Regions from separate parts of the Streptomyces solicamelliae genome, predicted to be linked through region 1. Evidence: riboswitches for the same ligand, from Rfam matches in the RefSeq annotation. Region 1 holds a riboswitch; each other region holds the start of a gene.
The links. Region 1 has a riboswitch for cobalamin ahead of cobN (cobaltochelatase subunit CobN). Riboswitches for the same ligand answer to the same signal wherever they lie in the genome.
Positions count from the first base shown of each region.

Region 2: linked by a shared signal. The riboswitch ahead of ABZO31_RS02410 (energy-coupling factor ABC transporter permease) and the one ahead of cobN (cobaltochelatase subunit CobN) in region 1 are both predicted to bind cobalamin.
Region 3: linked by a shared signal. The riboswitch ahead of ABZO31_RS06905 (cobalamin biosynthesis protein) and the one ahead of cobN (cobaltochelatase subunit CobN) in region 1 are both predicted to bind cobalamin.

Region 1 covers NZ_CP160404.1:3,793,526-3,796,700, reverse strand. Annotated here, with positions in the region: gene ABZO31_RS17675 (cobalamin biosynthesis protein CobG) at 1-1,092, opposite strand, end outside; cobalamin riboswitch at 1,168-1,312, shown strand; gene cobN (cobaltochelatase subunit CobN) at 1,349-3,175, shown strand, end outside.
Region 2 covers NZ_CP160404.1:491,188-494,362, reverse strand. Annotated here, with positions in the region: gene ABZO31_RS02425 (ATP-binding cassette domain-containing protein) at 1-144, opposite strand, end outside; gene cbiQ (cobalt ECF transporter T component CbiQ) at 141-890, opposite strand; gene ABZO31_RS02415 (energy-coupling factor ABC transporter substrate-binding protein) at 897-1,355, opposite strand; gene ABZO31_RS02410 (energy-coupling factor ABC transporter permease) at 1,355-2,071, opposite strand; cobalamin riboswitch at 2,100-2,324, opposite strand; gene ABZO31_RS02405 (PTS-dependent dihydroxyacetone kinase phosphotransferase subunit DhaM) at 2,442-2,858, opposite strand; gene dhaL (dihydroxyacetone kinase subunit DhaL) at 2,855-3,175, opposite strand, start outside.
Region 3 covers NZ_CP160404.1:1,486,971-1,490,145, reverse strand. Annotated here, with positions in the region: gene ABZO31_RS06910 (cobyric acid synthase) at 1-189, opposite strand, end outside; gene ABZO31_RS06905 (cobalamin biosynthesis protein) at 186-1,148, opposite strand; cobalamin riboswitch at 1,180-1,308, opposite strand; gene ABZO31_RS06900 (hypothetical protein) at 1,444-1,665, opposite strand; gene ABZO31_RS06895 (inorganic phosphate transporter) at 1,678-2,937, opposite strand.

The DNA of each region.
Region 1 (3,175 bases):
GTAGACCGGGAGCAGGCCCGCCGCCCCGGCGCTCGCGCGGGCGGCCCGGAGGGCGTCGCCCCGGACGTCCGCGAGGGACTTGGCGCAGCCGGGGCGGCCGGTGCACGCGCCGACGCCCGTCCAGGGCGAGTCGGGGCGGGTGATCAGGCCGTACGCGGCCAGGGCGGGCAGCCGCCCGGCGCCCGCGCCGGTCACGACCACCCCGCGCCAGGGCGTGAGCCGCACCGGGCCGGTGGCCGCCAGCGCCCGCAACTGGCCCGTGGTGAACCGCCCGAGCGGCGCGAGCACGTACAGCGCGTCCGCCCCGAGCACCCCGGGCACGGGCGGCGCGCCCTGCGGGAGCGGCGGCGGTACGGGGACGCGCTCGGCGTCCACGCCCGCGCGGGCGAGCGCGGCGGCGAGGTCGAGGGCCTCGTCCTCGGGCAGCTCCCGTACCCGCCACGCCCCGCTCTCCCGCGCCGCGCGCAGGAAGGCGTCCGAGGCGGCCAGGGCCGCGCGGGGGGCGTCGGCGGCCGCGACGCGGTACGCCTCGTCGCCGACGTGCAGCAGCGCCGTGCCGTCCGGCTCTGCGATCAAGGTCACATCGCCGCCGAGGCCCGCCACGTCGCCGCGGCCGTCGTCGAGGACGAAGAGGAAACGGCCCGAAAGGGACGGGGTCCACTCCTGCGCGCACAGCAGCGTGTCCAGCTCCCCTGCCCACAACTGCACGTCCGCGCAGCCGAGTCCGTCCAGGCCGGCGGCCGGGGAGGCCACGATGTTGCGGATCCGTTCGTGCGCCGCCGAGGGCAGCAGGCCCACGTCCGCCAGGAGCGCCGCCAGCTCCGCCCCACAGCCGTCGCCGAGACCCCGCAGCTCCGCGTTGCCGCGGGACGTGACGGACACCTGCCCGTCGCCGAGCCGGAGCGCCGCGTCGGCCAGAACCTCCAGCTGACGTATCGTCAAACGCCCTGCGGGCAGGCGCAGTCGGGCCAGACGCCCGTCGTCGGCGGGGTGCAGACGCAGCGCCCCGGGGCAGGCGTCGCCTCGGTCCCGTATGAGAGGTTCGCCCGACTCGGGCGAGGTGCGTGGGGTGGGCGGCATGGCGGCGAGCATACCCACGGGAAACCGGCCTTCCACGAGGTGTGATCCGGTCGACTCCGCGGCCCCGCCCGGCCCGCCGCGGCCAGGATCTACTATGCAGACGGCATGGGGTCGAAGGACCCCGGGGAGGAAGCCCGGTGAGATTCCGGCGCGGTCCCGCCACTGTGAGCCGGCCCCCGCCGACACCGGGGGGACGGTGAGTCAGGAACTCCCTGCCGTCCACCAGACCACCCGGGGCGCGGAAACCCCGAGGAAGGCCAGCGCTCGCATGCGAATCCTGCTGCTGTCGCACTCCGACACCGACCTGCTCAGCGCCCGTGCGGCCGGCGGCCCGGTCGAGTACCGCTTCGCCAACCCGTCCCGCCTCCCGGCCGACGACCTGCCGGGTCTGCTGGACGACGCCGACCTCGTCGTCGTCCGCCTCCTCGGCGGCGTCCGCGCCTGGCAGGAGGGGCTCGACACGATCCTCGCCGCCGGAAAGCCGGTCGTCGTCCTGACCGGCGAACAGGCCCCGGACGCCCAGCTCATGAGCGCCTCCACCGTGCCGGTCGGCGTGGCCACCGAGGCGCACGCCTACCTGGCGCACGGCGGCCCGGACAACCTGGAGCAGCTGGCCCGCTTCCTGTCCGACACCGTGCTGCTGACCGGCCACGGCTTCGAGTCCCCGACGGCCGCGCCGACCTGGGGCCCGCTGGACCGTGCGCGGAGGAACGACAGCGGCCCCACCATCGCCGTGCTCTACTACCGCGCCCACCACATGAGCGGCAACACCGCCTTCGTCGGCGCCCTCTGCGACGCGATCGAGGACGCCGGCGCGCAGGCCCTGCCGCTGTACGTGGCGTCCCTGCGCGCCCCCGAGCCGGAGCTGCTCGACCGCCTGAAGGGTGCGGACGCGATCGTCACCACCGTCCTCGCCGCCGGCGGCACCAAGCCCGCCGAGGCGCAGGCCGGCGGCGACGAGGAGGCGTGGGACGCGGGCGCGCTCGCCGCCCTCGACGTGCCCGTCCTGCAGGCGCTGTGCCTGACCGGCTCCCGGGAGGCGTGGGAGGAGAACGACGAGGGTCTCTCCCCGCTGGACGCCGCCAGCCAGGTCGCCGTCCCCGAGTTCGACGGCCGTCTGATCACCGTCCCGTTCTCCTTCAAGGAGATCGACGAGGACGGCCTGCCCGCGTACGTCGCCGACGCCGAGCGCGCCGCCCGCGTCGCCGGCATCGCCGTCCGCCACGCGCGTCTGCGGCACATCCCGAACGCCGAGAAGAAGCTGGCGCTCGTCCTCTCCGCCTACCCGACCAAGCACTCCCGGATCGGCAACGCGGTCGGCCTCGACACCCCGGCCTCCGCGGTCGAGCTGCTCAGGCGCCTGATCGCCGAGGGCTACGACTTCGGCCCGACGGCCGACATCCCCGGCCTGGTCTCCGGCGACGGCGACGAGCTGATCTACGCGCTGATCGAGGCCGGCGGCCACGACCAGGACTGGCTCACCGAGGAGCAGCTGGCCCGGAATCCCGTCCGCATCCCGGCCGCCGACTACAAGCGCTGGTACGCCGAACTCCCCGCCGAACTGCGCGAGCAGGTCGAGGAGCACTGGGGCCCGGCCCCCGGCGAGATGTTCCTCGACCGGTCCCGCAACCCGGAGGGCGACATCGTCCTCGCGGCCCTGCGCCGCGGGAACCTGCTGATCCTCATCCAGCCGCCGCGCGGCTTCGGCGAGAACCCGATCGCGATCTACCACGACCCCGATCTGCCGCCCTCGCACCACTACCTGGCCGCCTACCGGTGGATCGCCGCCCGAGCCGAGGACGGAGGGTTCGGCGCGGACGCAATGGTCCACCTGGGCAAGCACGGCAACCTCGAATGGCTGCCGGGCAAGAACGCGGGCCTGTCCGCGGCGTGCGGCCCGGACGCGGCGCTGGGCGATCTGCCGCTGGTCTACCCGTTCCTCGTCAACGACCCCGGCGAGGGCACCCAGGCCAAGCGGCGCGTCCACGCCACACTCGTCGACCACCTCGTGCCGCCGATGGCGCGCGCCGACTCGTACGGCGACATCGCCCGCCTGGAGCAGCTGCTCGACGAGTACGCGCAGATCAGCAGCATG
Region 2 (3,175 bases), 3.3 Mb from region 1:
CTTGCCGCTGCCGTTCCGGCCGAGCAGCGCCATCGCGCGCCCCTCCGGCACGGCGAAGTCGATCCCGTCGAAGACGGGTGGCCCGTCCTCGTAAGCGAACCCCGCCTGCACGAGCTGGACGACCGGGGGCTGAACGCTGCTCACGGCAGAGACCTTTCGAGTACGAGGGTGAGGGCGACCAGACCGGCCAGCAGCGCCGCCGTCGCCGCGAGGAACCGCCGTGACACCGCGGCCTCGGGGACCAGGACGCGCAGCGTCCCGTCGTAACCGCGCCCGGCCAGGCCCGTCTGCAGCCGCTGCGCCCGGTCGAAGGCGCGCACGAACGCCGTCGCGCCCAGGCCGGCCAGCGAACGCCAGGTCGCCGCCCGGGTGGTGAGGCCGAGCCGGGCCGCCTGCGCCTGCCGGACCCGGGCGACCGCGTCGAGCAGCAGGAAGCCGATCCGGTACATCACGAGCGCCACGTCCACGACCGGCGCGGGCACCCCGGCCCGTACCAGGCGCGGCAGCACGTCCGAGACGGGCGTGGTGAACGCGAACAGCAGCACCCCCAGCGACGCCGCCGAGGTACGCAGCAGCAGCTCGGCGGCATGCCGCGGGCCGTCCGGCGCGAGCGTGACGAGGCCGTCGGGACCGCCGACCTGGAACAGCAGCGGCACCGCGCCGGTCACGCAGAAACCCAGCGGGATCCGGAAGGCCCGCCACAGCTGCCGCGCCGGCACCCCGGCGGGCCCGAGCAGCACGGCCAGCGTCGCCGCCGCGACGAGCGGCGCGCCCGGCCATGGGGGCAGGGACACCGCGCACAGCGTCAGGCCGAAGCCGAGCACGGCCTTCTCGCAGGGATGACGGCGGCGCCAGCGACTGCTGTGCGCCGCCACGTCGATGGGCAGCACCGGGGGTCAGGCCTCGGGGGAGGGGTGCGGTGCGCGCTCGGTCTTCGGCGCGGCCTCCGGATCGCCGTCCCGTACGGCACCGTCCGTGTCCGTGCTCGCAGGCACGGATGCGGGCACCGTCGGGCCGACCGGCGAGTCACTCTCCGCACCCACACCCGCCCGCGCCCGCGCCTCGCCCTGCTTCCGTCCCTTGCGCAGCCCGAAGTAGTACGCCAGCACACCCGCGCCGAGCGCGGCCTGGAGCGAGAACAGCGCCGACTCGATCTCGCCGGACGGCGGCTCGTACAGCGGGCTGAACCAGGGCTTGTAGTCAGGTTCCAGCTCGGTGATCGCCACCTCGGCCTCGCCGTCCGCGCCGGTGAACGGCTCCTCCTTGTGGTCGCCGAGCCCGAGCGCCAGGGGCAGTACGGCCAGTGCGGCCACCGCGAGCAGCAGCAGAGCGTTGATCTTCGCGTTACGGCTCATCATCGGACCGCCGCCCCCGTCGTCGTACCGTCCTGCGCTCCGCCCTTGCCGCCGCCCTGGAGCAGCACGCCCAGGCGCGTCAGCTCGCCCTTGCTGGACTGGGTCAGCAGCCGCATCACGAGCACCGTGAGCAGCCCCTCGCTGACCGCCAGCGGCAGCTGCGTCACCGCGAAGATGGAGCCGAACTTCGCGAGCGCGCCGACGAAGCCGGTGCTCGGGTCGGGGAAGGCCAGCGCCAGCTGCACGCTGGTGACGCAGTACGTCGTGAGGTCGGCGAGGAACGCGCCGGCGAACACGCTCACCATCAGCGGCAGGCCGAACCGCCGCAGCAGCCGGTAGATGCCGTACCCCGCCCAGGGCCCGACGATCGCCATCGAGAAGACGTTCGCGCCGAGGGTCGTGAGACCGCCGTGGGCCAGCAGCAGGGCCTGGAAGAGCAGGGTGATCGTGCCGAGCACCGCCATGATCGGCGGCCGGAACAGGATCGCGCCGAGCCCCGTACCCGTCGGATGCGAGCAACTACCCGTCACGGACGGCAGCTTGAGGGCGGAGAGGACGAAAGTGAACGCGCCGGACGCGCCGAGCAGCAGGGTGGACTCGGGGTGGGCCTTGACCTCACGGGTCAGGGCGCGGACGCCGTGGACGACGAAGGGGGCGGACGCCGCGCCCCAGGCCGCCGCGTGCAAGGGGGGCAGATACCCCTCGGCTATATGCATGGTTGGGAGACCCTCTCCAGCACCTCGTGGATGGACAACGCACCTTGGCCGGTCTCCTGGCTGACGGTCATGCCGCCCGGACTCCGCCTTCCCACACCGCAGCGGTCACCCGCGGCGGTCCAGTGGCCTCCCACGAGGGGATGGAGCCGGACCTCCCGATCACAGTGGCGAGGGCCGCACCGGTACTGCACCGGTTTCCCGTACACCAAGGCCCTGCGACATTAGTGCGTTGACCAGGCGCATCACAACATGGCCCGGTTTCGGCGGACGAGGTCCGGAAGGAGTACGGGCCCCTTCCGGACCTCCTCCGGACCCCTTGCGGACCTCCTCCCGGCCCCTCCCGAGCCCCTCCCAGACCTCTTCCGCCCGGTCATTCCTTGCGGTAGCCGTACGCCTCCGAGGCCGCCGCGGCCACCGCGTCCAGGTCGCCGCCGGCGCTCGCCGTGACGAGCGCGGCGACCGCGCCCTCCAGGAAGGGTGCGTCCACGAGCCGCGCCCCCGCGGGGAGTTCGTCGCCCTCCGCGAGCAGCGCCTTCACCGTCAGCACGGCGCTGCCGAGGTCGACGAGCAGCGCCACGCCCGCGCCCCGGTCGACGGCCCGCGCGGCGTCGGCGATCAGTTCGGAGCTGGTGCCGAGCCCGCCGTCGGGGGTGCCGCCCGCCGCGGCGAGCGGCGCGGTCGGGCCGCCGCCGGCGAGCCCGCGGGCGAGTTCGGCGACGGCGGAGGCGACGGCGGCGCTGTGCGAGACGAGCACGAGGCCGACGTACGCCCGATCGTCGGCGGTCACGCGGCCGCCTCCGCGAGGGCGGCGATCAGCAGCGCGGAGGAGGCCGCCCCCGGGTCCTCGTGTCCGATGCTCCGCTCCCCGAGGTAGCTGGCCCTGCCCTTGCGGGCCTGCAGCGGCACGGTCGCCAGGGCGCCCTGCGCGGCCGCGTCGCGGGCTGCCGCGAACGACTCGCCCAGCCCCTCGACGGCCGGAAGGAGCGCGTCCAGCATCGTCTTGTCCCCGGCCTGCGCCCCGCCGAGCTGCGCGACGGCCGCAACCCCGGCGCCGAGCGCGGCGGCGAGCCGCTCCCGGCCGACGGTCGCCTCGACGCCGAGCTC
Region 3 (3,175 bases), 2.3 Mb from region 1:
CTGCATGGCCTGCGCCCGGCCGATCTCCGCGCCCTCCCGGGTCACGAAGGAGTTCAGGGACATGTTCTGTCCCTTGAACGGCGCGACCTTGATCCCCTGCCGGACCAGCCAGCGGCAGATGCCGGCCGTGACGACGCTCTTGCCCGCGTCGGACGTGGTCCCGGCGACCAGCAGCCCCCCGCCTCTCATGCACCCCTCCGCTTCATCGCGTTCACGATCATCCGGCCGCCCACACAGACCCCCAGCGTCAGTGCCGTCACCCGGCGCGACAGCGTCACCGCCCGCTCGATGTCGGCGACCGCCACCGCCCGTCCCGCCCCGTTGAGCACCGGCCGGTGCTCGACCCGGCCGCCGTACGCGAGCGTGCCCCCGAGACGTACCCCGAGCGCCCCCGCGAACGACGCCTCCACCGGGCCCGCGTTGGGGCTCGGGTGCTTCGCCGCGTCCGCGCGCCAGGCGCGGACCGCGCCGCGCGGGTCGCCGCCGGCGGCGACGGCGAGCGCCGCGGTCAGCCGGGCGCCGGGCCAGCCGGCCAGGTCGTCGAGCCGCGCCGAGGCCCAGCCGAACCGGCGGTACCGCGGCGACTTGTGGCCGACCATCGCGTCCAGGGTGTTCACCGCGCGGAAGCCGACGAGGCCCGGCACGCCCGCCACCGCACCCCAGACCAGCGCGCCCACCACCGCGTCGGAGGTGTTCTCGGCGACCGACTCCACGACCGCGCGGGCCATCGCCGGACCGTCCAGGGACTGCGGGTCGCGGCCGCACAGATGCGGCAGCCGCTCGCGGGCGACGTCCAGGTCGCCGGCGGCGAGTGCGCCGCCGATGGCGCGGGCCTCCCGGCCCAGGGTGGTGCCGCCGACGACGGCCCAGACGGAGGCGGCGGTCAGCGCCACGGACGCGGCGCCCCGGCCTCGTACGGCCCGGGCCGCGAGCGCCCCCGCGGCGGCCGCGCCGCCCGCGCAGACGGCGGTGTGCAGCGCGCCCCAGCCGCGGTGGTCGCGCCAGAGCAGCCGCTCGACCGCTCCGGCGGCGCGGCCGAAAGCGGCGACGGGGTGGCCCCGGCGGGGGTCGCCCAGGGCGAGATCGGCCACCAGACCGGCGGTGGCGCCGTACGCGTAGACAGCTGTGGCTGTGCTGCGGCCAGGCATGGCGCATTGTCCTCACTCAGGGTCCGCGCCCTGGCTCGACGTGACCGGCGGCGAGAGTTCCTGGCTCCCGGGGGACTGTCTCGTACCCCGGTCACAGTGGCGGGACCGCGCCGGATTCGCACCGGGCTTCCTCTTCGTTGCCGCCGTAATGGCCCCGTGAGTCCACCACGCCCCGCGAACAGCCGTCAACTCACCCTTGACCTGCGACGGGTCACTGTGCGAAGCACCACAGACACGACGGCCGGGCGGGCCGCACCCGAAGGTGCGGCCCGCCCGGCCGGTGGTTCCCGGATCGTCAGGCGACGATCAGATAGATGCCGTACGCGACGGCCGCCGCGCACAGTGCGAAGCAGGCGTACGCGCCGGTGCGCGCCAGGGTGGCGGAGCCGCCCTGCGCGGCGGCCTGCTCCTGCTTGGAGAGGCCGACGACGCCGAGGGTGAAGAGGCCCACGAGGGCGACGGTCGCCACGAGGCTGACTCCGAAGACGGAGCCGAGAGCTGCCCAGTCGATCTTCATGTCGTTCGTTCCTTACACCGCGGCGGCGGAGGCCGGGGGAGCTGCCGGGTCCGTGGGGGCCGGCGTGGGGATGGTGGTCTTGAGGCCCTCGTCCGCGACGGCGGCGACGGAGCCGGCCGGCGGCGGGGTGACGGCGGCGATGGCCGTGGTGACGACGCCCGCGGGCTCGTCGTCGACGTCGTTGACGTTGGTGTGGTCGACGACCTGGCGGCGGGAGATGACCCAGATGGCCAGGCAGGAGGTGATCAGGAAGGCCGTGACGGCGGCCACGCCCCAGTCGCCCTGGCGGGCGACGTACTCGGCGCCGGCGCCGACCAGCGCCGCGGCCGGAAGGGTCAGGCCCCAGGCCACGAACATCCGGGTGGCCGTCGACCAGCGGACGACACCGCCCTTGCGGCCCAGACCCGCGCCCATGACGGCGCCGGAGCAGGAGTGCGTGGTGGAGAGGGAGAAGCCCAGGTGGGAGGAGGCCAGGATGACCGTGGCCGCGCTGGTCTGGGCGGCGAAGCCCTGCTTCGGCTCGAGGTCCGTCAGGCCCTTGCCCATCGTGCGGATGATGCGCCAGCCGCCGAGGTAGGTGCCGAGCGCGATCGCCAGACCGGCGGAGACGATGACCCAGACCGGCGGGTTGGAGCCGGGGGCGAGGACGCCGCCGGCGACCAGGGCGAGGGTGATGATGCCCATCGTCTTCTGCGCGTCGTTGGTGCCGTGCGCGAGGGAGACGAGACCGGCGGACGCGATCTGGCCGGCCCGGTAGCCCTTCTCCGTCGTCTTGCCGCCGGCGTTCCGGTCGAGCCGGTACGAGAGGCGGGTGGCGAACATCGCGGCGAGGCCGGCGACCAGCGGGGCGGCGATGGCCGGGAGGAGGACCTTCGTGAGGACGACGTCGCCGTTGACGCCGCTGACGCCGATCGAGGCGACGGTCGCGCCGATGAGGCCGCCCATCAGGGCGTGGGAGGAGCTGGACGGCAGGCCGACCAGCCAGGTCACCAGGTTCCAGAGGATGGCGCCGACGAGTGCCGCGAGGATGACTTCCGGTTGGATGCCCTCCTCGTTGACGAGTCCCTTGGAGATCGTGTTGGCGACCTCGACGGACAGGAAGGCGCCGACGAGGTTCAGCACGGCGGACATGGCCACCGCCGTCTTCGGCTTGAGTGCACCGGTCGAGATGGTGGTGGCCATCGCGTTCGCGGTGTCGTGGAAACCGTTCGTGAAATCGAACACGAGAGCTGTCACGACCACAATGGCGAGCAGCAGCGTGATGTGTTCCATTTACCCAGGCAATCGTTTGACGTCAGTGGCTGGTTGAACGTAGGCAACCTGGGTGAACGGAAGATGAACTGGGCCAGGCGGTGGGGTGTCTCCATCCGGTATCCAGTGGTTCCGCTTCGCCCTCGGGGTGCCCGTGGGTCACTCGAACGAGAGGGGTGCGACCGCCGGTCACGCCCGCAGTCGCGGGAGAGCGGGCGGCATGTGCCGGTTTTGCCGCACTCGTCCACCCTGCCGGAAA